3 regions of the Acidovorax temperans genome follow, and region 2 is predicted to be linked to each of the others. Evidence: predicted binding sites of a transcription regulator. Region 2 holds the regulator's gene; each other region holds the start of a gene.
The links. Region 2 encodes NrdR, which represses ribonucleotide reductase genes. Its sites were predicted from a motif close to CACNANATNTNGTG; they were not measured.

Region 1 (9,758 bases), 1.3 Mb from region 2:
CACGCCCAGCACGTCGTACACGGCCTTGCCCATGCGGGTCATCAGGCGCTGGTTCACGGCCACGTAGGCGCTGTCGGTCAGCTCCACGCCAATGTGGGCGATGTGGCTGCCCAGCGGGCCCATGCTGAAGGGCACCACGTACATGGTGCGGCCCTTCATGCAGCCGTCGAACAGCGGCTGCAGCGTGGCGCGCATTTCAGCAGGGTCCATCCAGTTGTTGGTGGGGCCGGCATCTTCCTTCTTGGCCGAGCAGATGTAGGTGCGGTCTTCCACGCGGGCCACGTCCGATGGGTCAGACCAGGCCAGGAAGCTGCCGGGGCGCTTGGCAGGGTTGAGCTTCTTGAAGGTGCCAGCCTGCACCAGTTGGTCGCACAGGCGGTCGTACTCTTCCTTGGAGCCGTCGCACCAGTAGATGCTGTCGGGCTTGCACAGGGCTGCCATATCGGCCACCCAGGCCAGCAGGCGCGGGTTTTTGACGTAAGCGGGGGCGTTGAGGTTCAGGCCCTGCATGGTGGGTGCGTTCATCGGGAGCTTCCTAAGTTGAAAAAACGGTTTTCCAAAGGAAGCGAACCGGGCGGTTCACGACGGCAAAGACCTGGCGCAATTGCGATGCTGAGCGCTGCCTTTGAAAAAACGGCTTTTCGACGGAGAGCTCCGCAAATGCCGCCTTCACAAGCACTTGCAGGCCCTGCGCCTGTGCTCAGTCGGCGGGCAGAACATGCGAAGGCCCCACGGGTTGGAGGCGTCTCCACGCATTCCGCGGGTCGGCTGGGATGACGATTTTATGAATCTGCCGCCAATTTGTCTGTCAGACTCGGGTCAAAACAATGCAAAAATTGCATGGGGTTATGCGTGATTATTGCAGCCGCCCCAGCCAGCCCTTGTCTTGATCAGCGGGCCAGAGTGGCGTTCCATCGCTCAAATCCGGCCTTGCGCAGGGCGCATGCGGGGCAGGTGCCGCAGCCGTAGCCCCAGGCGTGGCGCTCTTCGCGCACCCCGTGGTAGCAGGTGTGGGATTGCTCCAGCACGATGTCCACCAGCGCGTCGCCGCCCAGGGTGCGAGCCAGGTCCCAGGTCTGGGCCTTGTCCAGCCACATCAGCGGGGTCTCGATGGTGAAGCGCTGGCCCATGCCCAGCGACACCGCCACCTGCAAGGCCTTGAGGGTGTCGTCACGGCAGTCGGGGTAGCCCGAGAAATCGGTCTCGCACATGCCCCCCACCAGTGTGTGCAGACCGCGCCGGTAGCCCACGGCCGCCGCGAGCTGGAAGAACAGCAGGTTGCGGCCCGGCACGAAGGTGTTGGGCAGGCCTGCAGCGGTCATCTGGATTTCGGTCTCGCTGGTCAGGGCCGTGTCGCTGATGTGGCCGAGCACGCTCAGATCCAGCATATGGTCGTCCCCGAGCTTGCTGCTCCACTGCGGGAACTGGCTGCGCATGGCTTCGAGCACCGCGTGGCGCGCCTGCAGTTCCACATGGTGGCGCTGGCCGTAGTCAAAGCCGATGGTCTCGACATGCGCAAACTGGCTCAGCGCCCACGCGAGGCAGGTGGTGGAGTCTTGTCCGCCAGAGAACAAGACAAGTGCGTGGCCAGAGCGCATGGGGGGAATCCTTCTGAAAAAGCGGGGTGCAGACGAAAAAAAACCCCGCAGTGCGGGGCTTGTGGGATGGGCGTGGGCAATGCCTCAGGCCATCTTCACGGCGATGAATGCCAGCAGGAACATCATGATGCCGCCCACCACAGGGAGCACCACGGGCATGGCGGAGACCACGTTTTCCACCGGGTCAGACGATGGCTCGGAAGAGTTGTGCGAGGTGTGATCCGACATGGTGATTGCTCCAATGCTGAAAGTTGGCCGATTCTAGCGGTTCTGCCACGGGGTTGCGTTGTGCCGCGTGGCGCTCACATGAGCGCGGCTTCCATGCCGGCGGTGCGCAACTGGTCCAGCACCTGCTTGACGTGGGATTTGCCCCGCGTTTGCAGCACCAGCTCAATTTCCACATTCTGTGCGGCCAGCATGGTGAAGGCGCGCTGGTGGTGTACTTCCTCGATGTTGGCGCCTGCGTCTGCCACCGTGGCGGTGATGCGCGCCAGCACGCCGGGCACATCGCGTGCGCTGACCTTGATGCGCGCCAGGCGCCCCGAGCGCACCATGCCGCGCTCGATGATGGCCGCCAGCAGCAGCGGGTCGATGTTGCCGCCGCACAGCACCAGGCCCACGCGCTTGCCCTGGAAGCGTTCGGGGTAGCGCAGCAGCGCTGCCAGCCCTGCGGCGCCCGCGCCTTCCACCAGGGTTTTCTCAATTTCGAGCAGCATCAGCACGGCCTGCTCAATGTCGCCCTCGTCCACCAGCACCAGGTCATCCACCAGGCGCTTGACGATTTCCTGCGTGATCTTGCCCGGCGTGCCCACGGCAATGCCCTCGGCGATGGTGGATGTGCCCTGCGGGTGGTGCGTGCCCTTCACCGCGTTGACCATGGCCGGAAAGCGCGCAGTCTGCACGCCGATGATCTCAATGCCCGGCTTGATCGCTTTGGCGGCTGTGGCCACGCCCGAAATCAGCCCGCCGCCGCCCACGGCGATGACCAGCGTGTCCAGGTCGGGCACGGCCTGCAGCATCTCCAGCCCCAGCGTGCCCTGGCCCGCTGCCACCGCCTCGTCGTCGTAGGGATGCACAAAGGTCAGGCCCTGCGTGTCAGACAGCATGTAGGCGTGGGCGCGGGCCTCTTCCAGCGTGTCGCCGTGCAGTACGACTTCGGCGCCAAATCCCCGCGTGCGTTCCACTTTCACGCCGGGTGTGAAGCGCGGCATCACGATGACGGCGCGCAAGCCCAGGCGCTGCGCGTGGTAGGCCACCCCTTGCGCGTGGTTGCCTGCGCTCATGGCGACCACGCCATGCGCTCGCTCTTCGGCCGTGAGCAGCGTGAGCTTGTTGCAGGCCCCGCGCTCCTTGAACGAAGCGGTGAACTGCAGGTTCTCGAACTTGAGGAACACCTGCGCGCCCACGATCTGCGAGAGCGTTCGGGATTCCACACACGGCGTGTCCAGCACCTGGCCTTGTAGGCGCAGTGCGGCATCCTGGATGTCTTGAAGGGTGATCATGTGCGGCATTGTGGCAATAAATGTCGCACGGCGAGGTCCATTTTTGCGGTACACGCCTCACGCCTACATTCGCTGCACTGGCGGGTGGCGATGAAAAGTAACAAGGCGTATCGTCGCGAGACATTGCAGCAGCCAGGGCCGATGTCCCGGAAAAAGCCCGAGCGCCAGGATTTTTAGACCATGCACCCAGAACGCCAGCGCAAGATCCGTGAGCTGTTCGACGATTACATCGAGATGTACGCCGCACGGGACGACCGGCTCACCGCGCGCTTCAGCCAGAGCGTCACCGGATACTCCGGCAGCGACAGTCGGCTGATCCGTGACCGCGAGGAATGGGTGCGCATCACACGGCAGGACTTTGCGCAGGTGCCGGGCCGCATCCGCATCGAAATGCTCGACCTTGCACTGCAGGACCTGTGCGACGACGTCGTTGTCGCGACCGCCTGTTTCCACATCCACCTGCCCAGTGCCGTGCATCAACTTGCCAAGGAGGTGGCGCGGCTGGTGCTGGTCTTCCGTCTGGAAGGTGCTGATTGGCTGATCGCGCACTGCAGCTATTCCATCCCCTACCAAAGCGTGCAGGATGGTGAGGTGTTCCCCCTCCAAAGTCTGAAGGAGCAAAACAGTGCATTGCAGGCCCTGGTTGCCGAGCGCACCCAGGCGTTGCAAGAAAGCCAGGACCTGTACCGCCTGCTCACCGAAGACGCGCAGTACGTGCTGTGGCGCACGGACAGCCAGCTCGTCCTCACCTACATCAGCCCGGCAGACGAACGCCTGCGCGGCTTTCGGGCCGACGAGGTGGTGGGCCGCCATGTGTTTGACATGTTCAACGAAGAAGGCGTGGCCGTGCTCAAAGCCATGATCGCGCGCCGCGTGCAGGAAGAGGCGTCCGGCACGCCGGTCGGGTTTCTGAACTTCGAGGTGCAGCACCGCTGCAAGGACGGCCGCCGGATCTGGGGCGAGGTGCTGTCCAAGCCCGAGCGAAACGCGCAGGGCGAGATCATCGGCTACCACGGCATCACCCGCGAGATCACCGAGCGCAAGCGCCTGGAAGAACAGGTCCACCAGCTCGCCTTCTACGACCCTCTGACCCACCTGGCCAACCGCCGCCTGATGCTGAACCACCTGGAGCAGGCCATGTCGGCCAGCAAACGCAGCCAGCGCCATGGCGCTCTGCTGTTCCTTGACCTCGACAATTTCAAACCCCTCAACGACACCCATGGCCACGGTGTGGGCGACCTGCTGCTGATCGAAGTGGCCGAGCGCCTGAAAGCCTGGGTGCGCGAAGCCGACACCGTGGCCCGCTTTGGCGGCGACGAGTTCGTTGTGCTGCAGAGCGAACTGAGCACGCAACCCGGCGAGGCCGCCGAACAGGCGGTCGCCATCGCGGAGAAGGCCCGCACCCGCCTGGCCGAGCCCTACGTGCTGCAGTCCGCGCCCTCCGCCCCGTCCATTCGGCATGAATGCACCGCCAGCATTGGCGTGGCGGTTTTCCGTGGGCGTGATGAAAGCCAGAACACAGTGATTGACCGGGCCGACGCGGCAATGTACCGGGCCAAGGAAGAGGGCCGTAACCGGATCCAGTGTGCGTCGGGCCCTGCCGCTGCGGGCTGATCTGCACACGGGCGGCGGGCACACGCCATGCGTGGTGGGTTTTTCAAAAATGATAGCTGCTGGCGCTTGCTGTATAAGCGCTAGGGATGTCCTGCATAACCCTCGCGAGTCGGTGGTAGTGCGGATCGGGATCGGCTGCAATGCGTCTTTTTGCAGCCAATAGCCGGGCTATTGGCAAGAAAAGCAACGCAGCGGACTGCCCGAGGCCGCGCTATCACGGACCGCAGGGAGTTATGCAGGACATCCCCAGAGGCCATTTTGATGTAAATCACCACGCCCTGTGCATCAGCGGCGTCTTTTCGCTCACACCACCCGGTTCCACTCCAGAGCCCGGCTCTTCCAGTGCGCCTCAATCGTCTGCGTGAAGTCCGCGCGCACCAGTTTTGCGCGGCTCTCCAGCCAGTCGGCGTTCTCGCGCCGCACCACGATGCCTTCGAGGTGGCCCTGGCGGAACTGGCTGTCGTGGGCGTGCACCCAGTCGCGCAACTGGTCCAGCGTGACTTCGCCTGCGTACAGGCGCGGCACGGTCTTGAAGCCCATCTCTGCGGCCCAGGCGTTGCGGCGCGTGGTGCTCCAGAAGCGCTGCTCCTGGCGGTCGTACACGTCAAACAGCATCCACCAGTCGGGCAGGGTGGCGTAGTCGAGCGAGTGGCGCGCGGCGCACCATTCGCCGAAGGCCACCAGGTGCGTGCCCAGGGCGTCGAAGAGCTTGTCTTCGTGCGCGGCCAGCCAGGGGCCCAGGCGGGCGAACTGGCCGTGGAAGGGCTGGGGCAGGTACTGGCCCCGGTTCTGCGCGCGCAGCACGCCGTCGGGCGAGACCGAAAAGCCCAGGTTGGCGCCGTCGAGCTTTTCCTCCAGCACCACGGGGCCGCTGAGGAGGTCCTCGGCCTCGGCGGGCAAGAGCACTTTGTCGTCGCGCGGCGCGCCGCAAAATGGCCCGCAGCGCTTATGCAGAAAGCGCCAGCAGCTATGTTTTTAATAGCTAATCCTTCAGCGTAAGGCGGCGCGCCAGCTTGTGCAGGTTGCTCGCGTCGATGTCCAGCGCGCGGGCGGCGCCCGCCCGGTTGCCGCCGCGGCGGGCGAGGGCGGCCTGGATGCACTGGCGCTGCAGGCGCACGGCTTGCGGCTGCTCGGTCACCAGGTCGGCAAAGACGGCTTCCACAGCCAGGGTATTTAGAGCGGCTAACAAAACTCTTCTGGCGTCGTTGCTGTGTCTTGTCGTACTGCTCGTACTGCCTACGACACAGCGCCTAGCCAGAACCGCTTCGCTGAGTTTTGTTAGCCGCTCTTATCACCATGGATGGGTATCTTGAACGATGAATAGTGATGGTGAAAATGACCGTGATGCCTGCAAGCCTCTGATTCATAACGCATGGTGCGGTGGCCTGAAGCTTGCGATGGAAGGGTGTCCCATCGGTGTGGCGCGTGCGCTTTGGCGCACCACCCGCCGTGCCCGTTTCAACACCCCAGGAGTCCTTCCGTGAACATCGACAAATTCAAGCACCAGCATCTCGACATCCTGCGCAGCATCGATCTGCTGCGGCAGTTGACCCACGCCGGGGTGGAGCGCAATGCGGCCGAGATCGCGCAGCGCATCGTTGCCATGAGCAGCACCATCAAGCTGCATCTGGCGGTGGAAGACCAGGCGCTGTACCCCGCCCTGCAGCGCAGCGGCAATGCCAGCCTGGCGCGCATGGGCCGCCAGTATCAAAGCGACATAGTCAAAGCGACATGGGCCCGATCGCCAGCGCCTACGACGCCTTTGCGCGCCGCTGGAACACGGCCGAAAGCCTGCGCACCGACGAGAAGGGCTTCCGCGCCGAAGCCAACGTGGTGTTGCGCAAGGTGTACGAACGCATGCAGCGCGAGGACCACGATTTCTATCCCCGCATCGAGGAGCAGGAGGCCGTGCACGCCTGACAGCGCCGCGCCCGCGCGCATTGCTTTCGCCGGCCTGTGGGCCGGCTTTTTTTACCCTCGCTTACCGGTGCGTTTGTGTTGGGTCAAACTACCTATGGTGTTTGATGGGTATCGTGGACACCATAGGTAGTGTTTTTACTCCGTTTCGTAGATTGGTCGAACCCATGGCATCCACCCTTGTTACCTTGCCCCGCGAGGTCGTTTTGCGCAGCGGTCAGCGCGTTCCTTTTGACGCAGAACGCATCCGCGCCGCACTGGCCAGCGCAGGCCAGGCCTCGGGTGAATACGGCGCCGAAGAAGCCGCGCTGCTCACCGCGCAGGTCACCAAGGTGCTGATCCACCGCTTTCATGGCGAAGCGCCCACGGTGGAGCAGATCCAGGACGTGGCCGAGCAGACGCTGATCGCCGCCAACCACCTGGCCACCGCGCGCGCGTACATCGTCTACCGCGAGCAGCACGCCACGCTACGCGCCGACAGGCAGACGCTGGTGGATGTGGAAAGCTCCATCAACGAATACCTCACGCGGGCCGACTGGCGCGTGAGCGCGAATGCCAACCAGGGCTACTCGCTGGGCGGGCTGATCCTGAACGTGGCGGGCAAGGTCACGGCCAACTACTGGCTCTCGCATGTCTACATGCCCGAGATCGGCGAGGCGCACCGCAACGGCGACATCCATATCCATGACCTTGACATGCTCAGCGGCTACTGCGCGGGCTGGTCGCTGCGCACACTGTTGCACGAGGGCCTGAACGGCGTGCCCGGCAAGGTGGAGGCGGGGCCGCCCAAGCACATGAGTTCCGCCGTGGGGCAGATCGTCAACTTTCTGGGCACGCTGCAAAACGAGTGGGCGGGTGCGCAGGCGTTCTCTTCGTTCGACACCTACATGGCGCCGTTTGTGCGCAAGGACGGCATGGACTACGCCGCCGTGCGCCAGTGCATCCAGGAGCTGGTCTACAACCTCAACGTGCCCTCGCGCTGGGGCACACAGACGCCGTTCACCAACCTCACCTTCGACTGGACTTGCCCCGACGACCTGCGCGAGCAGGTGCCTGTGATCGCAGGCGAAGAAATGCCCTTCGCTTACGGCGATCTGCAGGCAGAGATGGACCTCATCAACCGCGCCTACATCGACGTGATGACCACGGGCGATGCCAAGGGCCGCGTGTTCACCTTCCCCATCCCCACGTACAACATCACCAGGGACTTTCCTTGGGAGAGCGAGAACGCAGAGCGGCTGTTTGACATGACGGCCAAGTACGGCCTGCCGTACTTCCAGAACTTTGTGAACTCGGAGCTGGAGCCCAACATGGTGCGCTCCATGTGCTGCCGCCTGCAGCTGGATTTGCGCGAACTGCTCAAGCGCGGCAACGGCCTGTTCGGCAGCGCCGAGCAGACGGGCAGTCTGGGCGTGGTCACCATCAACTGCGCACGCCTGGGTTACCAGCACGCGGGCGACGAGGCGGGCCTGTTTGCCGCGCTGGACCGCCTGATGGAACTGGGCAAGCAGAGCCTGGAGACCAAACGCAAGCTGATTCAGCGGCTCATGGACCAGGGCCTGTTCCCCTACACCAAGCGGTATCTGGGCACGCTGCGCAACCACTTCAGCACGCTGGGCGTGAACGGCATCAACGAGATGGTGCGCAACTTCACGCACGGCCGCGAAGACATCACCAGCGACTTTGGCCACGCGCTGGCCCTGCGCCTGCTCGACCACGTGCGCGAACGCATGACGCAGTTCCAGGAAGAAACAGGCCACCTCTACAACCTGGAAGCCACGCCCGCCGAGGGCACGACCTACCGCTTTGCCAAAGAAGACAAAAAGCGCTGGCCCCACATCTTGCAAGCGGGCACGGCCGAGCAGCCGTACTACACCAACAGCTCGCAACTGCCCGTGGGCTTCACCGACGACCCGTTCGAGGCGCTGATGCGGCAAGAGGCGCTGCAGTCCAAATACACCGGCGGCACCGTGCTGCACCTGTACATGGGCGAGCGCGTCTCCAGCGGCGCCGCCTGCCGCGAGCTGGTCAAACGCGCGCTCACCAACTTCCGCCTGCCCTACATCACCGTCACGCCCACGTTCTCCATCTGCCCCACGCACGGCTACCTGGCGGGCGAGCACCCGTTCTGCCCGCGCTGCGATGAAGAGCGGCTGGCCGCCAAGCGTGCGCAGCTGGCGGCGTAGTACAAGCCAAATAGGCCTCTAGCGCTTATCCATCAAGCGCCACCAGCTATTGTTTTTGAAGCAACCTCATTCCCAACCACCCACCAAGGAGTTTTGCCATGACCCACGTTTCCACCACCGAGAACACCGCCCTGGCCGCCGCCGTGCAGTTGACCGACGCCGAACGCCAGCCCTGCGAGGTGTGGACCCGCGTGATGGGTTACCACCGCCCCGTGGCCAGTTTCAACACCGGCAAGCAGGGCGAGCACCACGAGCGCCAGTTCTTCAGCGAGCGCGGCTGTGCCCGCTAACCCCAGCCCTGCCCCGGCGCACACGCTGCGCATTGGCGGCATCACGCCGCTGACCACCATCGACTTCCCCGGTCGGCTGGCGGCCGTGCTGTATTGCCAGGGCTGCCCCTGGCGCTGCAGCTATTGCCACAACCCCGAACTGCTCGACGCCACCACGCCCGCCGAGATGGACTGGCCGCAGGTGCTGGCCTTCCTGCGCAAGCGCCAGGGCTTGCTGGACGGCGTGGTGTTCTCGGGCGGAGAGCCCACCCTGCAAGCGGGCCTGCCGCAGGCGCTGGAAGAAGTGCGCGCCCTGGGCTTTGCCACGGCCCTGCACACCGGCGGCATGTACCCCGAGCGCCTAGCCGCTGTGCTGCCCCTGCTCGACTGGGTGGGGCTCGACATCAAAGGCCCAGAGCACCGCTATGCCGACATCACCGGCGTGCCGGGCAGCGGTGCCCGTGCGTTTGAATCGCTGACCCTTTTGCAGGCCAGCCCCGTCGCGTTTGAATGCCGCACCACCTGGCACGCCGGGCTGTATGAGGCGCAAGAACTTCAGGCCCTGGGCGACCAGCTGGCTGGCCAGGGCGTGCGCCACTGGGCCGTGCAGGTTTGCCGCCGTGTCCCCGGCGCGCCCGATGTGACGCCCTCGACCGTGGCGGCCCCGGTGGG
Region 2 (9,758 bases):
AGACGCTGGGCCTTGTGCTCAGCAGCCTCGCTACGGATCTTGTCCAGCCAGGCCTCGACCACCTTGTGAGCCGCATTGCAGGCTTCGTCAAACTTTTTCCACAGCGCATGGTTGGGTGCGCCGCCTTGGTCCGTTTGCTTCCACTGCTCACGCAATTGACGCAGCGTTTCCTGCATCTTGCGGCCACCCAAGGCCTGGCCCTCAGGGCGATTGAGCAGCCCTTCGGCTTTGGCGACCAGGTCCTCGCGCACCTGATCAGCGCTCCAGCGCTGCCAGCCCTCCAGTTCACCTGCAGCAACCAAAGCGGAATGGACTTGCTGCTCCAAAGCAGCATCGATGTGCTTCCCTTGGGTCTTGAGCACTGCGCGCAGCGCAGCAGCCGCGCCTGCACTGGCTTTGCCGTGGCCTTCAGCCGTTTCTTTTTCCAGCGTAGCCAACGCTTCGCGCACCGCCTGTACGGCTTTGTCACGCACTTCGGGGTCTACCTTGGGCTTGGCGGGGCGGGCTGACTTGGCCGCGGCAGCCGCTGCCTCAGAAGGCAAACCACGGGCTACGCGCAGCTCATCGGCCCACACAGGCACGGGGGGCAGAGGCGCATTGACGTCTTCAGCAGCCGCGATGGCCTGCGCCAGAGCGGGCTGAAACGCTTCCCACACCACCAGCAACTGGGCCTTGGAGCTTTCCAGCTGTTGCGGAAAGCGTGCTTCCACGCTCACCCAGCTGGCATCACTGGTCAGCCCCTGGGCTTGTTCTTGCCAGCGCGCAACGTCAGCACGCAATAACTCCAGAGCTGCCTGGGCATCGCGCCAGGACTTGGTGGAAAGCACCTCAATGCGCTGGGCCAGCAACACTGCGGCCTCGCGCTGCACCTGCACGCGGTGCTGCAGATCTTCGATGACTTTGACACGGTCAGCAATCTGTACCTTCAACAGCGACAGCGGCTCCCTCGACAAAGGCGCACCGGCCTTCGCTGCATCGCGCTGCCATGCCAGGGCATCGGCAATGTTGAGCTTGGAGGCAGACAGCAAAGCCTGGGCTTTGTCTGCCCATTCAGCCGCGATGGCCTCTTGGCCCTTGGCACGGCGGATTTCGTCCAGTCGCTCGCGGACCGCACGGGCTGCACCCTTGTCACGACCACTCAACTCCTTGAACACTTCTTGCAACTGCTCCGGCGCAGGCTGTGTGGTCAACCACTCGCGGATACGCGACGCCCGCTCTCCGGACGTGGCTGCAGAGAACGCGCCACCGGTCAATGCATCCAGTGGATGCGGCTCATGGGTTTTGGCCGGGGCCGGATTCACTTCAGGTGCTTCAGACATTTTGCTGCGGGAAAAAAAAGGAAACATGGGTTCATTGAAAAACAGAGAAGGCCTCAATGGGAGTCCCTGAGAACCTTCCCGGCCCTACACAGAGGGGCCGCGATGACGAGAACAAATATCTGCAAGGAGCTGCGGCCTGACCTCAAGCGAGGAACAACTCGCTAATGATGCCGCTGCACTCAACCCTGGGGCATGACTTGACACAAAGACTCCCAATGCACTTCTCGTCATGCCTCGTGCGGGGCTGCACCTATGGCACCGCCCCAGGAAAGGCTCCCATTATCTATATATATGCAAGCGCAGTTGCATTGGCACCGTACGGTGGGACGAAAGCACGCAAGAGTTACCTGCATAGCAACGGCTGCGCCGCAAACAAGAAAGCCCGACCAGCACCACCACAAGGCAGGCTGACCGGGCTTGACGGCTGACACAACGGTCTTTGCCATCTATTCGCACGATGGAGGAAATCGTCCTGCGTGCGAGGGGGCAAGAGATTGCCCCCAAGGGGTTGCCTTGAAAGCCTTGCCTGCTGCACCTGGGCACTGAATGCCATCGGAGGGAGGCTTGGCTTCGTTCGGCGATGCCTGAAATCACAGGCAATTTCACCTTATCAAACCGGGCATCGAACTTCAAGCTGCAATTTAAATCGGACTCATGCCACCGATAGGTTCTTTGACACCGATGCTCGCTCCCTCAAGGGAAATTCAGCAATTTGGACTGTCACAACAGAGAAAAACTGGCTAAAACCACAGTTATTTTATAATTTTTTTGTCTTAAAACTATTTTTGATAGTATTGACCAAGCATTAAGTACCCTCCTAGAATCCGCCAGCCTTGAAAACCAAGGCATCCAAAGTCCCAATCCGCTGCCGAACCCGGCTAAGTCAACACTGTCTCCCCTGCACTACGCAGTCACCGCAGACAGCAGTTGATGGCGTACCAATCCAAGCGGAAGCTCGCTTCAGCACTGCGAACACCAGCAGTCACTCCAGAGCCTCCGCCTCAGAAAGGAAGAGCTATGACAGCGTCAGGAAAATTTGTCTCCGGCCTACGAACCTTCGTGACCGATGTGACCAATGGTTTTCTTGAAATCACCCACAACAGCTTTGCCCTCATCGGCCTGGCTGTTGCCTTTGTTGCGATCACACTGACTGCGCGCCCTGATCTGCGCCAGGCAGGAGAGGAGCAACTCATGAACTGGCTGCAGGAGCGACAAGTCGCAGCCATCGGCATGCCCGTAGAGCCCGATGCCAGCGAACGCGCTACGGCAGGCAACCCCAAGGACCTGCCCAAAGAGCAGGCGGCTGTGGCCTTTTGGCTAAGCAAAAAGTACAAGGTGGCTCCAGAGCCCCTGAGCGTTCTGGTCGCTGAGGCGTATGACATTGGCACACGCACCAAGCTGGATCCGACCCTCATCCTCGCCATCATGGCCATCGAGTCAAACTTCAATCCGTTTGCCCAAAGCGCGGTCGGTGCGCAAGGCCTGATGCAAGTGATGACCCGTGTGCATACGGAGAAGTACCAGAATTTCGGTGGGCACTTTGCGGCGTTCGACCCTGTGTCCAACCTTCGCGTCGGCGTCAAGGTGCTGCAGGAGTGCATTGCACGCGCAGGTTCCATCGAAGGGGGTTTGCGCTATTACGTGGGCGCCGCCAACCTGCCCGATGATGGTGGATACACCGCCAAGGTGATGGCAGAGCATTCGCGCTTGCGCCAGGTGGCCAATGGCCGGTCTGTACCCGTCAATGCACCCGTCATGCTCTCCACCCAAGCTCCTGCGGCCACACCGGCACAAGCCGTGCCAGCCGCATCGCGCAATGCTGGCGAACGCCCCTCGGCCGAAGCCGACAGCAAGGTGGCGTTGCTCGGCTCTGTGGGCTCCTGAAGCCAGGTGCTGTCACCCCGCGTGGCAGCACAGTATTCAGACCAGACACTTACCAAAACGCCCAGCGGACTCAAAGCGCCGCCACCCGGCAGGCCCATGAGTACCTCAGCTACACTACGGGGGTACGCGACTGGCGATAGGCGTGGCACTTTTCAGGTGTCACCGCTGACGTGGAAAACAACAAGATCCGTCATCTTGTGAACCACTGGGGAGCGTGCCGCGAAGGACCTGGGCCTGAGCGTTCCGCCGTTCGCCTGGGCAGCCCTTGTTTCAAGGGACATAAGTTCATAGGACTGCCATACCATGTACGACCGCAAAATTCTTGTCGAACAAACCGATCCCGAGCTGTTTGCAGCCATCCAGGCCGAAAACGCCCGCCAAGAGCACCACATCGAGCTGATCGCCAGCGAGAACTACGCCTCCCCCGCCGTGATGTGGGCGCAAGGCACCCAGCTCACCAACAAATACGCCGAAGGCTACCCAGGCAAGCGCTACTACGGTGGCTGCGAGCATGTGGACGTGGCCGAGCAACTGGCCATCGACCGCGTGAAGAAGATCTTTGGCGCCGATGCTGCCAACGTGCAACCCCATTGCGGCGCATCTGCCAATGAAGCCGTGTTCCTGGCCTTCCTGAAGCCCGGCGACACCATCATGGGCATGAGCCTGGCCGAAGGCGGCCACCTGACCCACGGCATGCCGCTGAACATGTCGGGCAAGTGGTTCAACGTGGTCAGCTACGGTCTGGACAAGAACGAAGCCATTGACTACGACGCGATGGAAGCCAAGGCCCGCGAGCACAAGCCCAAGCTGATCGTGGCTGGGGCATCTGCTTACAGCCTGCACATCGATTTCGAGCGCTTTGCCAAGATCGCCAAGGAAATCGGCGCCATCTTCATGGTGGACATGGCCCACTACGCCGGCCTGATCGCTGCGGGTGTGTACCCCAACCCCGTGCCCCACGCCGACGTGGTCACATCCACCACGCACAAGAGCCTGCGCGGCCCCCGTGGCGGCATCATCCTGATGAAGGCCGAACACGAGAAGGCCATCAACAGCGCCATCTTCCCCGGCCTGCAAGGCGGCCCCCTGATGCACGTGATTGCCGCGAAGGCCGTGGCCTTCAAGGAAGCGCTGACGCCCGAGTTCAAGGCCTACCAGGAACAAGTGGTGAAGAACGCCAAGGTCGTGGCCGAGACGCTGACACAGCGTGGTCTGCGCATCGTGAGCGGTGGTACGCAAAGCCACGTGATGCTGGTAGACCTGCGCGCCAAGGGCATCACCGGCAAGGAAGCCGAGGCTGTGCTGGGCGCTGCTCACATGACCATCAACAAGAACGCCATCCCCAACGACCCTGAAAAGCCGATGGTGACCAGCGGCGTGCGCATTGGCACACCCGCCATGACCACCCGTGGCTTCAAGGAAGAAGAAGCGCGCCTGACGGCCAACCTGATCGCTGACGTGCTGGACAACCCACGCGATGAAGCGAACATCGCAGCCGTGCGCGAAAAGGTCAACGCCCTGACTGCACGCTTCCCTGTCTACCGCTAAGCAGGTACCCAGCGACCATGAAATGCCCCTTCTGCAGCCACCTGGAAACGCAAGTCGTTGAAACACGGGTGTCTGAAGACGGGGTGTTCATCCGGCGCCGCCGCCAGTGCGGCGCCTGTGACAAGCGTTTCACGACCTACGAGCGGCCGGAAGTGAACTTTCCGGCCATCGTCAAGAAAGACGGTCGCCGCATCGAGTACGAACGCGGCAAGCTGCTCGCCTCTTTCAACCTGGCGTTGCGCAAGCGCCCGGTGAGCACCGAGCAGATCGATAGCGCCATTGAACGCATTGAAGAAAAGCTGCTGAACCTGGGGCAGCGTGAGGTGAACTCTGGCCGCATCGGTGAGCTGGTGATGCGTGAGCTCAAGAAGCTCGACAAAGTCGCCTACATCCGCTTTGCCAGCGTGTACCGCAGCTTTGAAGACATTGACGAGTTCAGAGCGCTGGTAGACGAAGTGCGCAAATAGGCTGGTGTTGCCTGGGTTGTGCAGGCAGATACAACCAAGCTATTATTTTTATAGCTGCTTGCGCTTGCTGCATAAGCGCTATAGGCCAATTTGGCTAATAGTCCTCAATCACCCAGACATCAATCGCTTCAAAGCGCCTACGGGCAGATGTGCCCTCACCCCGGCCCACTACGGGGCACGCTGGATGCGGTTGGTGAGCGGTGGCGCTATCGGGCTGTGTGCCAGCACGTAGGCCTCCAGCACATCCAGATCGAGATCGCCGCCTGTAGTGTCTCGCCCCTCCATGAACACCGTGAAGCCATCCCCACCGCTGGCCAGAAAGCTGCTGATGGCCACCCGCACTACGGCGGTGTCCTCCAGCGGCTTGCCATGCAGGGTCATCTGGCTGATGCGCGAGCCAGCGGGTTGCGACAGGTCGTACCGGTAGCCAAATCCTTCAGACACCGACAGCACCCGAGGGGACTGCAGCGTGCTGGTGCCGCCGGCAAACTGTTGCTCCAGCACCGCGCGGATCTGCGCGCCGGTGTACGTGCGCACCATGATGTTGTTGCCAAACGGCTGAACGCTGAAAAGCTGCCCATAGCGCAGCTGGCCTTGCGCATCAGGCACCAGATCAGCCCGCAAGCCACCGGGGTTCATGAACGAGAGCTGGGCACCGCCCTTCTGCGGCGCGCGGGTCGCGGCCAACTGGGCATCTGCCACCAGATTGCCCAACGTGCTTTCCAGCGCTTCGTTGCGCACGCGCAGCAGCGGCGCACTGGCCCGGCCCACGGGCCGCTGCGCCAGGGGTTCGGCAGCGGCCTTGTAGCGTGCCACCAGTTGCTGCACGAACGGATCGGCCGGATAGGCCGGTACGGCAGCGTTCAGGGGCACCAGCCCCTGGCTGCCGGTAAATGCCTCGCCCTGCACGATGTGGTTGTGTGCAGTTTTGCGCACTACCTGGCGGGTGGCGGTGTCCACCCGCAGTGACACCTCCGTCAGCAGCGCACCGTACTGCCCGGCGCTGGTCAGCAAAAACGGGCGGGCTGGATTGATGCGGCCGTAGTCACACACATAGGCCTGGTGGGTGTGGCCCGAGACGACCACATCCACAGAGGGGTCCAGCCGCTCCAGAATCGGCACGATGTCGCCGTTGATGCCCGAACACTCCTGCCCCAGCACCTTTGCATCGGTGTAGCCCCCTTCGTGGATGGCGACAACGATCACATCGGCCCCCTGGGCACGCAACTGGGGCACCAGGGCATTGGCCGTGGCGGCCTCGTCTTCAAAACGCAGGCCTTTCACGCCCGCAGGGCTCACCATGGTGGGCGTGGCCTTGAGCGTCATGCCGATGAAGCCCACCGCCACGGTGGCATTGCCCTGCGTGAAACGTTTGATACCCGTGGCGGGCAACAAAGGCTGGCCATCTTCACGCACAGTGTTGGCGGCCAGAAAACGGAACTGGGCCCCTTCAAAGGGCTTGCTGATCTGGCAGGGCTCGCGCACCGTGAATTTCTCGCAACCGCCCTGCTGCAGGCGCAGCAGCTCTTGCCAGCCCCGGTCAAATTCGTGATTGCCTACTGCAGAGAAGTCGATCTGCATGTGGTTCACGGCTTCGATGGTGGGCTCGTCCAGGAACAGGGCCGACACCAGGGGCGATGCGCTCACCATGTCCCCAGCGGTGATCACGGCATGGTGTGGATGGCGGGCCTTGAGCTGCGCGATGGCGCTGGCCAGGTAGGCGGCGCCACCGGCGGGCACACGCTCCACGCCCTGCTGGCTGCTGATGGGTACCGCAATGTGGGGCGGCTCCAGGTTGCCGTGAAAATCGTTGAAGGCGATCAGCCCGATATCCACAAAGTTGGCATTAGTCTGCGAACCCGGAGGATGGGCGCAGCCCAGCAACGTGGTCAAAGTGAGGGTTGCCGCCAGTGCGGCGACCGCTTTGCTAGCGTTTTTCACGATCATTCCAAGCTCCGTTCCTTGAGGGCGCTGTGCCCCACCTTCCAGGCACACAGGCAGGACAGCACACTGGCCACCATGGCTGCCCAGTACACCGACGCCAAGCCAGCAGCATCGCCCAAAGCGCCCCCTGCCAATGCCCCCACCACGCCAGGCAGGCCATAAGCCAGCACCGTGTACAAGGCCTGACCGCGCCCGCGCAGGCGACCTGGGAAGTATTCCGAAAGCAGCGCCATGCACACTGTATGGTGGGCCGCAAAGGTGAGCGCGTGCAGCATCTGCGCCACCACCAGCACCAGCAACCACGCACCTGCGGCAGCCGTCATGCCCATGCGCAGCGCCATGGCAGCAGCGCACACCAGCAGCCAGCGACTCAAGGGCCAGCGCGGCAGCCAGCGCCCCTGGGTGAAGAACCATGCGATCTCTACCACCACAGACACCGCCCACAGCACGCCAATGGTGGATTTGCGATACCCCAAGGCATCCAGGTACAGCGAGAAGAACACGTAGACCGCAATGTGGGCCAGCACGTGAAAGCAAGCCGATGCGAAAAACCACCGCACCTGGGGCCTGCGCAAGACGGGGGCCATGGCAGGCCTGGCGCCATGACTGGTGCTGGAAGAAGGCTGCCCCTCTTCCAGGCGGGGCAAGAGCCAGGTGCTGGCCACCACCGCCACCAGGGTGGCCAGCGTCCAGCCTGGGAAGTCGGCCATGCCAAACTTCTCAAACCACGCCCCGGCCGCAAACACCGTGACCAGAAAGCCCAGCGAGCCCCACAGCCGCACCCGGCCATAGCGGCGCGCATCGAAGCTGCCTTCCTGGCTTACCAAGTGGGCCATGGCAGCCTCGCTCATCGGCATCATGGCGCTGGTGTGGGTGAACATGAGCAGCAGCACGGCCGCAATCCACCAAGTGCCGCCGGGCACCCACAGGCCCGCTGAAATCACCAGCGCAAGCGTCGAACACCAGCGCAGCAAGGGCACACGCTGGCCGGTATGGTCGCTCAACACGCCCCAGCCATAAGGCGCAAACAGGCGCGTGAGGGATTGCAGCGACGTCAGCACCCCGATGGTGACCAGGGGCAGGCCCAGACTTTTGAGCCAGAGCGGCAGGTACGGGTTGAAAAACCCGATGTGTGCGAAGTAACTGGCCGACAGGGCAGCAAACGGCACCAGCGGCCGCCGCGCCCCCAGCGTGCGCAAGCGCTGCATGCGAGGCGACTGCCTGGCAGGGCTTACAGGAACGAGGCTTTGATGGGCGCCACCGCGTGCACCACATCGCCGCACTGGGCCCGGTGGCGCAGGGCATGGTCCATCACCACCAAGGCCAGCAGGGCCTCGGCGATGGGCGCAGCACGAATGCCCACGCAGGGGTCGTGCCGCCCCTTGGTGATCACCTCGGTGGGGTTGCCGTGGATGTCGATCGACTCACGGGGGCTGATGATGGAGCTGGTGGGCTTGATCGCCAGGCTCACTTCCAGGTCTTGCCCGGTGCTGATACCGCCCAGCACCCCCCCAGCGTTGTTGGACATGAAGCCGTTGGGCGCCATGGAGTCGCCATGGGTGGTGCCGCGCTGGGCCACGCTGGCAAAGCCGGCGCCAATTTCCACGCCCTTGACGGCGTTGAGCCCCATCATGACGAAAGCAATGTCGGCGTCCAGCTTGTCGTACAGCGGCTCACCCAAGCCTACCGGCACGCCCGTGGCCTGCACGCGGATGCGCGCACCGCAGGAATCACCCGCCTTGCGCAATGCGTCCATGTAGTCCTCGTACTCGGCGACGTCAGCCACCGGCGCAAAGAACGGATTGCTGCGCACGTGATCCCAGCTCTCAAAGGGGATTTCCAGCTCGCCCAGCTGCGTCATGCACGCGCGAAACTGCGTTCCATATTGCTGCTGCAGCCATTTCTTGGCCACGGCACCGGCCGCCACGGTGGGGGCCGTGAGCCGGGCAGACGAGCGGCCGCCACCGCGCGGGTCACGAATGCCGTATTTGTGCCAGTAGGTGTAGTCCGCATGCCCAGGGCGAAAACTCTGCGCGATGTTGCCGTAGTCCTTGCTGCGCTGGTCGGTGTTGCGAATGAGCAGGGCAATGGGGGTGCCTGTGGTCTTGCCTTCGTACACCCCCGAGAGAATTTCCACGGCATCGGGCTCGTTGCGCTGCGTGACGTGCCGACTGGTGCCCGGGCGGCGGCGGTCCAGGTCGATCTGGATGTCGGCCTCGGACAGCGGCATGCCAGGCGGGCAGCCATCAATCACGCAGCCGATGGCTGGACCATGGGATTCACCAAAATTGGTGACAGTGAAAAGGGTGCCTAGGGTATTGCCGCTCATGGCGAGGATTATCCCAGAGCAATTCAGTCCTACATGCGCATAGAGCGCTTGGCAGAGCGCCTGTGTAGGACTAGCATGGGGTCAGACTCTTGAGAAGCGCATGCCAACCTCCCCATCGCTCCATGGAGCCCCCGCCACGCCACGCACTCTGTTGCACCATGAGCCGCCCCCCTGCTGGCCGACAGCCCCTTGCGCCAAGCCCTGGATTGCAGCGACAACGCCATCGCGCTGACCAACCGCGACCGGCAGGTGGTGTATGTCAACCAG
Region 3 (9,758 bases), 230 kb from region 2:
CTGGGCTTGTGTTTGGCGACTGCACTCGCAGCGCAGGTGGCTGTGCATGAGCGCAACCGCGTGGCTGCCGTGGCACCACAGCTTCGCCCCCTCTTGCTGGCCCTGTGTGAGCCGTTGGGGTGTGAACTGGCGCCTCTGCGGCAAATTTCAGAGGTGGTCATCGACAGCTCCTCCTTCAACAAGGCGCGGGGCGACAGCTATGTGCTCGCCGTCACGATGAAGAGCCGTTCTACCGTGGCGCTGGAGATGCCGGCGGTGGAGCTGACGCTGACCGATGCGCAGGACCAACCTGTTTTGCGCCGTGTATTGCTACCTGCTGACATGGGCGCTCCGCAGGAACTTGCCGCGGGCGGCGAATGGAGTGCTTCCGTGTCGGTGCTGGTGACCACTGGCGGCGCCCGCGTGGCGGGCTATCGCCTGCTGGCGTTTTATCCCTGATTCTTCTTTTATTGATTGCTTTTTATGGCCGCTCTTATCTGTGGTTCCCTGGCGTTCGACACCATCATGACTTTTGAGGGGCGGTTTGCTGAGCAGATCCTCCCGGATCAATTGCACATCCTCAACGTGTCCTTTCTGGTGCCATCGTTGCGTCGTGATTTTGGTGGCTGCGCGGGCAACATCGCTTACAGCCTCAAGTTGCTGGGCGGCGAGCCCCTGCCCATGGCCACGCTGGGAACAGACGGTGGCGAGTACCTGCAGCGCCTGGCTGCGCTGGGTATCAGTGACCGCTATGTGAAGCAGGTGGACGGCACTTATACGGCGCAGGCCATGATCATGACCGACCGTGACAACAACCAGATCACGGCGTTCCACCCGGGGGCCATGATGCAGGCGCACATCACCCGCATCGAATCCCATCCCGATATCAAGCTGGGCATCATCTCGCCAGATGGGCGCGATGCCATGCTGGAACATGCAGCGCAGTTCGTGGCGGCTGGCATCCCTTTCGTGTTCGATCCGGGCCAGGGCTTGCCCATGTTCAATGGCGCTGAGTTGACCCAATTCATTGAGCAAGCCACCTGGGTGACGGTGAACGACTACGAAGGCAAGATGCTGTGCGACCGCACCGGCTTGAGCCTGGCAGACATCTCGCGCAAGGTGAAGGGCCTGGTAGTGACGTTGGGCGGTGAAGGTTGTGATGTGTGGGTGGATGGCGAGCGTGAGCGAGTGCAAGCTGTGCAGCCAGCGGCCGTGGTGGATCCGACAGGGTGCGGTGACGCTTGGCGTGGGGCCCTGCTGTTTGGTCTGGAGCAGGGCTGGCCTTTGGCGCGGTGTGCTGAACTGGGCAACAAGGTGGGCGCGCTGAAGATTGCGCAGCGTGGCCCACAGAACTATGTCCTGAATTTCACCCCCGCGTGATGGGAGCGTGATGGGACTGAGGGGCTTGGCCTGCCATCCAGAGCGGGCCTTTGACACTGTGCTCAAGGCTCTCCCCGTACAGCCATAAAAAAACCCGGTGCAGGGCACCGGGTTGGGCTTGGAGCGCTGGGCTTCCTCAGGGCTTGGTGCCTGTGGGAAACGGCCAGGCAGCCTGGGGGTTCAGCGTGGTCTGAGCAGCGGGAGCGGCAGGGGCTGTTGGAGCCTTCACCACTTTCTTTGCAGCAGCAGCCTTCTTCGCTGGAGCAGCGGCCTTCTTCGCTGGAGCAGCGGCCTTCTTCGCTGGAGCAGCGGCCTTCTTCGCTGGAGCAGCAGCCTTCTTGGCTGGAGCAGCAGCCTTCTTGGCTGGAGCAGCAGCCTTCTTGGCTGGAGCAGCAGCCTTCTTGGCTGGAGCAGCAGCCTTCTTGGCTGGAGCAGCAGCCTTCTTCGCTGGAGCAGCAGCCTTCTTGGCTGGAGCAGCAGCCTTCTTGGCTGGAGCAGCAGCCTTCTTCGCTGGAGCAGCAGCCTTCTTGGCTGGAGCAGCAGCCTTCTTGGCTGGAGCAGCAGCCTTCTTGGCTGGAGCAGCAGCCTTCTTCGCTGGGGCAGCAGCCTTCTTGGCTGGAGCAGCGGCCTTCTTGGCTGGAGCAGCAGCCTTCTTCGCTGGAGCAGCAGCCTTCTTCGCTGGAGCTACGGGTTTAGCGGGAGTCGCTTTTTTTGCTGGGGCGGCTTTCTTGGCGGCCGGTTTTTTCGCAGTTGCCATCATGTTCTCCTTGGGTCAGTGAGCAAAGAGCACTCCCCGTCTACAGTGGACAGGAAGCGATCCATGGTGATGGACGCTGCAGTAGCTCCATCACCATGAATACGGGAACACCACCGCACAAACCAAGGCAGCGCCGAGGTGTGTGTGCGGGGTGTGGTGTAAGCGTCCATGGCCAGAAAGCGCGCGATGGGATCAATCCCAAGAAAGGGCGCCGCCCGATTGGTACTCGATGACGCGGGTCTCGAAGAAGTTACGTTCCTTCTTCAGGTCGATCATCTCGCTCATCCATGGGAAGGGGTTCTCTTCGTTGGGGAAGAGGGTTTCCAGGCCGATCTGCGTTGCGCGGCGGTTGGCGATGTAGCGCAGGTAGCCCTTGAACATCGAGGCATTCATGCCCAGCACGCCGCGGGGCATGGTGTCTTCGGCGTATCGGTATTCCAGCTCGACGGCCTTCATGAACAAGGCCTTGATCTCTGCCTTGAACTCTGCGGTCCACAGGTGGGGGTTCTCAAGCTTGAGCTGGTTGATGAGATCGATGCCGAAGTTGCAGTGCATCGATTCATCGCGCAGGATGTACTGGTACTGCTCGGCAGCGCCAGTCATCTTGTTCTGGCGACCCAGTGCCAGAATCTGCGTGAAGCCTACGTAGAAGAACAGCCCTTCCATCAGGCAGGCGAAAACGATCAACGACTTCAGCAGCGTCTGATCGGCTTCAGGGGTGCCTGTGTGGAAGTTGGGGTCCATGATCGCTTCAATGAAGGGGATCAGGAACTCGTCCTTGTCACGGATGGATTGGACTTCGTTGTAAGCGTTGAAGATCTCGCTCTCGTCCAGGCCCAGCGACTCCACGATGTACTGGTACGCATGGGTATGGATGGCTTCTTCGAAAGCCTGCCGCAGCAGGAACTGACGGCATTCTGGGGCAGTGATGTGGCGGTATGTGCCCAGCACGATGTTGTTCGCAGCCAGCGAGTCAGCCGTCACAAAGAAACCGAGATTGCGCTTGACGATGCGGCGCTCGTCTTCGGTCAGGCCATTGGGGTCTTTCCACAACGCGATGTCACGCGTCATGTTCACCTCTTGCGGCATCCAGTGATTGGCGCAGGTCGCAAGGTACTTCTCCCATGCCCACTTGTACTTGAAGGGCACGAGCTGGTTGACGTCGGTCTGGCCGTTGATGATGCGCTTGTCGGCAGCGTTCACTCGGCGATGAGTGGCTGCAGGAGCGGCAGCTGTGGCCGCGGGAATTGCAGCAGCTGTTGGCTGCAATGCAGGTGTCTGGATGGGCAGCGGCGACTGCGCTGCCTGGTGGCCGTTTTGCAGGCCACCGTCCGTTGGTTTTTGCGATGAGGGCTTGACTTCTTCGTCCCAGGTCAGCATAGGTTTTCCAGTGATCGGATTATGAAAGGAGTGCTGCAAAAAGAAAAGCACTGAAGCGTTATGCAGCAACGTTTTGTTGCTTCACAGCACATGCGCGGAGCACTTCTGGATCAGGAGTGCTCCGCTTGCATGGAGTTACTGGCACGCCTCACATGCGACGTCGTCAATGGCTGTGAATTTGACGTCGGTGGCAGGCACGGTGCTACCAGGCGCTGCACTGGCCAGCGTGGCTGCAGGGCCTTCAGCGGCGTGGGCCGATACGCCTTCTGGCCCCGACGACACGGCGTTGAGCTGACGTGTGTTCACGGTGCTCATTTCCACGTGCGTAGCGCTTTGGGTGCGCAGGTAGTACGTGGTCTTGAGGCCGCGCACCCATGCCAGTTTGTAGGTGTCGTCAAGCTTCTTGCCCGAAGCGCCAGCCATGTAGATGTTCAGGCTCTGCGCCTGATCGATCCACTTTTGTCGACGCGAAGCGGCTTCCACCAGCCACTTGGGTTCGACTTCGAACGCCGTGGAATACAGCGCCTTGATATCTGCAGGCACACGGTCGATGGGGTGCAGCGAACCCTTGAAGTGCTTGAGGTCCATGATCATCACGTCATCCCACAGGCCCAGACGCTTGAGGTCGCGCACCAGACCACCGTTGATGACCGTGAATTCGCCGGAAAGGTTGGATTTGACCGACAGGTTGCCGAACGAGGGTTCGATCGATGCGTCCACACCAATGATGTTGGAGATGGTGGCTGTGGGTGCGATGGCAACGCAGTTGGAGTTGCGCATACCATCTTGTGCAATCTTCTTGCGCAGAGCATCCCAGTCGAGGGTGGACGAGCGGTCCACTTCCACGTAGCCACCACGGGCTTGCGCCAGCATGTCCAGGGTGTCAAAAGGCAGGATGCCTCGATCCCACAGCGAACCCTTGTAGCTGGAGTATTGGCCGCGTTCCTTGGCGAGCTCGGTCGATGCCCAGTAGGCGTAGTAGCAGATCGCTTCCATCGAGCGATCGGCAAACTCGACAGCTTCTTGCGATGCGTAAGGAATGCGCAATTCATAGAGGCTGTCCTGGAACGCCATCAGGCCCAGGCCCACAGGGCGGTGGCGCAGGTTGGAGTCACGCGCCTTCTTGACCGCGTAGTAGTTGATGTCGATGACGTTGTCCAGCATGCGCATGGCCACCGTGATCGTTTTCTTCAGCTTCTCGTGGTCAATCTGGCCGTTCTTCAAGTGCTGGCGCAGGTTCACCGAGCCCAGGTTGCACACCGCTGTTTCGGTGTCGCTGGTGTTGAGCGTGATTTCCGTGCACAGGTTGGACGAGTGCACCACGCCAGCGTGTTGCTGGGGCGAGCGCACATTGCAGGCATCCTTGAACGTGATCCAGGGATGGCCAGTTTCGAACAGCATGGTGAGAATCTTGCGCCACAGGTCGGTGGCTTGCACCGTCTTGCTGGGCTTGAGTTCGCCACTGGCGGCCTTGGCTTCATAGGCCACATAGGCCTTCTCGAACTCTGCGCCAAACAGGTCGTGCAGATCAGGCACGTTGGAAGGCGAGAACAGAGTCCAGGTGCCCTTTTCCATCACGCGGCGCATGAACAGGTCAGGGATCCAGTTGGCCGTGTTCATGTCATGCGTGCGGCGGCGGTCATCGCCGGTGTTCTTGCGCAGCTCCAGGAACTCCTCGATGTCAAGGTGCCAGGTTTCGAGGTAAGTGCAGACGGCGCCCTTGCGCTTGCCGCCCTGGTTGACTGCCACGGCCGTGTCATTCACCACCTTGAGGAAGGGAACCACGCCTTGGGATTCGCCGTTGGTGCCCTTGATATGCGAGCCCAGGGCGCGCACGCGCGTCCAGTCGTTGCCCAGGCCGCCCGCAAACTTGGACAGCAAGGCGTTTTCCTTGATGGATTCGTAGATGCCGTCCAGGTCGTCGGGTACGGTGGTCAGGTAGCAACTGGACAGTTGCGAGCGCAGCGTACCGCTGTTGAACAGCGTGGGCGTGCTCGACATGAAGTCGAAGCTGGAGAGCACTTCATAGAACTCAATGGCGCGGGCTTCTGGGTCCGCCTCGTTGAGGGACAGGCCCATGGCGACGCGCATGAAGAAAGCCTGTGGCAGTTCGATGCGAGTCTTGCGGACGTGCAGGAAATAGCGGTCGTACAGGGTTTGCAGGCCGAGGTAGTCAAACTGCAGGTCGCGCTGGGGCTTGAGTGCGGCGGCCAGGCGGGGCAGGTTGAACTTGAGCAGGCGTGGGTCCAGCAGTTCGTTATCAACACCCTTCTGGATGAATTGAGGGAAGTACTCTGTGTAAGCCTGGGCCATCTGGTCCTGGGTCACATCACGGCCCAGCACTTCGCGCACGATGGTATGGAGCAGCAGGCGTGCGGTGGCGTAGGTGTAATCCGGGTCTTTTTCGATCAGGGTGCGGGCGGCGAGGATGGAAGCCTTGTACACCTCGTCCATGGGGACGCCGTCGTACAGGTTGCGCATGGTTTCTGCCACGATGGGGTCAGCTTTGACATCCTGGCCCAGTCCCACACAGGCCGACTCAATCAGCGATTGCAGGCGACGAGGGTCCAGGGCAACCCGCTGGCCATTTTCCAGAACATGCAGCGCAGGGGCCGCTGGGGCCTGTTGCTGAACCTGGTTAGCGCGTTCTTGTGCACGGCGCTCGCGATACAAAACGTAAGCACGCGCCACTTCGTGGTGGCCGCCGCGCATCAGGCCCAGTTCGACCTGGTCTTGTACATCTTCAATATGGAAAGTACCGCCTCCTGGGCGCGAGCGCATCAACGCGCGGGTGACGCCCTGGGTCAGTGCATCCACCACTTCGCGCACGCTGGCAGAGGCTGCGCCCTGGGTGCCGTGGACGGCCAGAAATGCCTTCATCAATGCGATGGCAATCTTGGGTGCTTCGAACGGGACCACCGCGCCATTGCGCCGAATGATCTGGTAGTGGCCCTGCGCATTGGCTGCTGCGTTGGCAGCGTCGCCTGCGGTCTCTTCAGGGGTCGCGTGCGGGGTGGCAGGGGTGTTCAAAGCAGCTTGCATGGGTGTCCTCTCTGTGGGCTGGCGGGGGAGAAATGGCAGCAGGTCGGGGCTGCTGCAAAGGCTAGACGTGTGCAACCGTTTTTGGTTGTCGCACACTATATATGGTGTGTCGATCGTGTTCAAGACACTACTGGTAGTGTAATGCCTTGGCGGGGTGAGTGCTCCAAACCTGTGGCTCAAGAGCCACTCCGCAGGAACGAATGGCAGCCAAGCCCGCTTGATCGCAAGGTTTGGCGCGTCAAATGTTGTGGCTGCGCGGGCTGTCGCGGAATTTGCCCCGCAGGGGCGCGTACAGCCTGGATGGAGGTTTCGAAGGGGCGCGATCCTACCCTGAATCTGCCGCTGTGTTTTAACCTGAAAAGAGGTCGGGTTTACCTGGGGGTCGCTTGACTCGGTAACTCAAGGATGTTTACAGGCAATTCGCTGCCCAGCTTTGCCCAATCGAAGCCGGGGCCGGGGTCTTGTTTGCGGCCTGGGGCGATGTGTTCGTGTCCTGCCACATAGTGCAATGGGTAGCGCTCGATCAAATCGCGACACAGCTCCCCAAGGGCTTCGTATTGGGCGGACTCGAACGCCAAGCCCTCCAGGCCTTCCAGCTCAATGCCGATGGAGTCGTCGTTGCAGTTGGCCCGGCCCCGATAAAAAGACTGGCCAGCGTGCCAGGCGCGCTGGTCGCAGTCGACAAATTGCCAGAGCCGACCGTTGCGCTCAATGAAAAAATGCGCAGACACTTGCAGGCCTTTGATGTGCTGATAGTAGGGATGGGCATCCCAGTCCAGGGCATTGGTGAACAGCTGCTGCACAGCGCCGGTGCCGTATTGCCCGGGCGGCAGGCTGATGGAATGCACGACGACCAAGTCCACCACCTGCAAGGCCCCCAGGGGGCGGGGGCCGAAGTTGGGCGACGGTAGGCGCACCGCGCCGCGATGCCATCCCCCTTCCCACACGGATTGCAAGCCGGTCATCTCAGCCGATCTCGTCTTGAAAATCCTGGTCGTTGGGCACGCCGATGTTCAGGCGTGCAATCCGGTAACGGATCTGGCGCAGGCTGATGCCCAGGCGCGCCGCCGTGGCGGTGCGATTGAAGCCTGTTTCCTTGAGTGCGCGGATCAGAATATCGCGCTCTTGCTGGTCCAGCCATGCTTGCAAATCGTTGGGCAGGGGGGCTGTGCCAGCGCCATCCTGCTCCGCCCCAGCGTGGGCTGTCATCGAGGATGGAGGTTCGTGGGGCGCCTTGTGTGGTGTCTGTAGCGGCTGTGAGGTTGCTGCAGGGTGCGCGGAGCCCTGGGCGGTGGGGCAGCCAGACGAGAACGCTTCAACTTGCAGCTCATCCCCTTCAGTCAATGCCACTGCGCGGTGCAGAACGTTCTCCAGTTCGCGCACGTTGCCCGTGAGCGGATGGGTGGCAATCGCCTGCAAGGCTTGTTCGGTGAGTCGGGGCGCAGGCATGCCCGACTCATGGCCAATGCGCGCCAGCAGCGTAGCGCACAAAGCGGGCAGGTCTTCCCTGCGCTCGCGCAGCGGTGGGATGACGATTTCGATGACGTTCAGGCGGTAATACAAATCCTGGCGAAATCTGCCCGCCTGCACGTCGGCAGCAAGGTCACGGTGCGTGGCACTCACGATCCGCACGTCCACCGTTTCTTCTTGCGTGGAGCCTAGCGGGCGCACGCTGCGTTCCTGGATGGCCCGCAGCAGTTTCGATTGCATGGCCAGGGGCAGGTCCCCGATCTCATCCAGGAAAAGGGTGCCTCCGCGCGCAGCCTGGAAGTAGCCGTCCCTGTCCTGTGTCGCGCCGGTGTAGGAGCCCTTGCGGGCACCGAAGAATTCGGCTTCGAGCAGGTTTTCTGGGATGGCGCCGCAATTCACCGCAATGCACGGGCCTTCTGCGCGCTGGCTGCAGGCATGCAGGGCCTGCGCGACGAGCTCTTTGCCTGTACCTGATTCGCCACGCACCAGCACCGGCGCCATGCCCCGGGCCACCTTGGCAATGCGCTGCTTGACGTTGCGCATGGCTTCCGAATCTCCCACCAGCCGATCCAGCGATGAATGGAGCGTGGAAGTGCTTGCGTCTGCTGTCTGATTGCGGGGCGCCGGTCCACCGCGGGGGGCGCGCGGCGCGGGGGTTGCTCCGGTGCCTTGAACGGCCGAGGCCACCACTGAACGAAACTGTTTCAGGTCCACCGGCTTGGTCAGGTAGTCAAATGCCCCCGCCCGCAGGGCTTCAACGGCATTTTCAGCGGAGCCGTAAGCGGTCATGACCACGCAGCGTTCGCGGCGTTGCTGGTCACGCAGGTCTTGCAGGATCTCCATGCCAAAGCCGTCGGGCAGGCGCATGTCCGAGATGACCACATCAAAGAGGCGGCTCTGGAGTTGTTCGCGTGCTTCCTGCACGGTGGATGCGGTTTCCACGCGGTAGCCCTCGCGCAGCAGTGTCAGTTCATACAAGGTGCGCAGGTCGGGCTCGTCGTCAATGACCAGGATGGATGCGGCGGGAGCGTTCATGGTTCTCAGATCACGATCGAGTCGAAAAGCGTGGCGGGTTCCACGGGGCGTATGGTGCGGCGAAACGCGACGGTGAATGCGTTGCCACCGACTTTTCCACGCGCGGTGTCGCGTGTGGTGCGCTGGTAGCTGATGGATGCGCCATGCCTTTGGCACAGCTCGCGGCAAATATAGAGCCCCAGGCCGCTGGAGCGGCTCTCGGACGAGAAGAAGGGCTCAAACAGATGGCGCTCGACGGATTTGTCCATGGGGGCGCCGTCGCTCCACACCTGCAGTGTGGTCTGCCCAGCGGGGCTGGTGCGCGTCTGCACCACCAGCGAGTCTTCCTCTGGGCCCATGTAGCGCAGGGCATTGTCCAGCAGGTTCACCAGCACGCGGCGCAGGTGCTCGGGGTCGAACTCCACCTGCACCATCGAGGTTTCCAGCGACACCTGCCCGCGCCGCCGCGCCGGGTCTTGGCTGCTCCAGTCGCTCCACACCTGTGCCACGCTGGCATCCAGCGCCAGGGTGGCACCTGGCGCATGGTTGATCTGGTGCTGTACCCGGGCGATGTCCAGCACCTCCTCGGCGATGCGGGCCAGGCGGTCGGCATTTTGCTGCACCATGTGCGCCAGCCGCTTCTGGCCAGGGTCCTGCAAGTCTTCCTCCAGCAAGGCGTTGGCCTGGACGATGGCTGCCAGGGGGTTGCGAATCTCATGCGCCACGGCCGCAGACA

Region 1: a site for NrdR is predicted at 6,753-6,766, ahead of PQV96_RS20380 (ribonucleoside triphosphate reductase). Genes of this name have one in related genera too.
Region 3: a site for NrdR is predicted at 6,632-6,645, ahead of PQV96_RS04355 (ribonucleoside-diphosphate reductase subunit alpha). Genes of this name have one in related genera too.

What each region holds. Positions count from the first base shown of each region.
Region 1 is NZ_CP117193.1:4,344,853-4,354,610, reverse strand. It holds gene PQV96_RS20420 (phosphoenolpyruvate carboxykinase (GTP)) at 1-525, opposite strand, end outside; gene queC (7-cyano-7-deazaguanine synthase QueC) at 891-1,598, opposite strand; gene PQV96_RS20410 (hypothetical protein) at 1,683-1,826, opposite strand; gene PQV96_RS20405 (threonine ammonia-lyase) at 1,901-3,100, opposite strand; gene PQV96_RS20400 (diguanylate cyclase domain-containing protein) at 3,281-4,714, shown strand; gene PQV96_RS20395 (RNA ligase family protein) at 5,018-5,620, opposite strand; partial or broken gene PQV96_RS20390 (helix-turn-helix domain-containing protein) at 5,697-5,822, opposite strand; partial or broken gene PQV96_RS20385 (hemerythrin domain-containing protein) at 6,195-6,634, shown strand; gene PQV96_RS20380 (ribonucleoside triphosphate reductase) at 6,799-8,817, shown strand; gene nrdD (anaerobic ribonucleoside-triphosphate reductase) at 8,916-9,107, shown strand; gene PQV96_RS20370 (anaerobic ribonucleoside-triphosphate reductase activating protein) at 9,097-9,758, shown strand, end outside.
Region 2 is NZ_CP117193.1:1,158,500-1,168,257, reverse strand. It holds gene PQV96_RS05465 (DUF349 domain-containing protein) at 1-1,346, opposite strand, end outside; gene PQV96_RS05460 (lytic transglycosylase domain-containing protein) at 2,337-3,203, shown strand; ZMP/ZTP riboswitch at 3,320-3,470, shown strand; gene glyA (serine hydroxymethyltransferase) at 3,507-4,751, shown strand; gene nrdR (transcriptional regulator NrdR) at 4,769-5,218, shown strand; gene PQV96_RS05445 (bifunctional metallophosphatase/5'-nucleotidase) at 5,387-7,165, opposite strand; gene PQV96_RS05440 (MFS transporter) at 7,162-8,370, opposite strand; gene aroC (chorismate synthase) at 8,394-9,491, opposite strand; gene PQV96_RS05430 (bifunctional diguanylate cyclase/phosphodiesterase) at 9,681-9,758, shown strand, end outside.
Region 3 is NZ_CP117193.1:926,251-936,008, forward strand. It holds gene PQV96_RS04335 (DUF3426 domain-containing protein) at 1-438, shown strand, start outside; gene PQV96_RS04340 (carbohydrate kinase family protein) at 463-1,359, shown strand; gene PQV96_RS04345 (histone) at 1,496-2,116, opposite strand; gene PQV96_RS04350 (ribonucleotide-diphosphate reductase subunit beta) at 2,309-3,496, opposite strand; gene PQV96_RS04355 (ribonucleoside-diphosphate reductase subunit alpha) at 3,632-6,538, opposite strand; gene ampD (1,6-anhydro-N-acetylmuramyl-L-alanine amidase AmpD) at 6,910-7,503, opposite strand; gene PQV96_RS04365 (sigma-54-dependent transcriptional regulator) at 7,505-9,043, opposite strand; gene PQV96_RS04370 (two-component system sensor histidine kinase NtrB) at 9,049-9,758, opposite strand, start outside.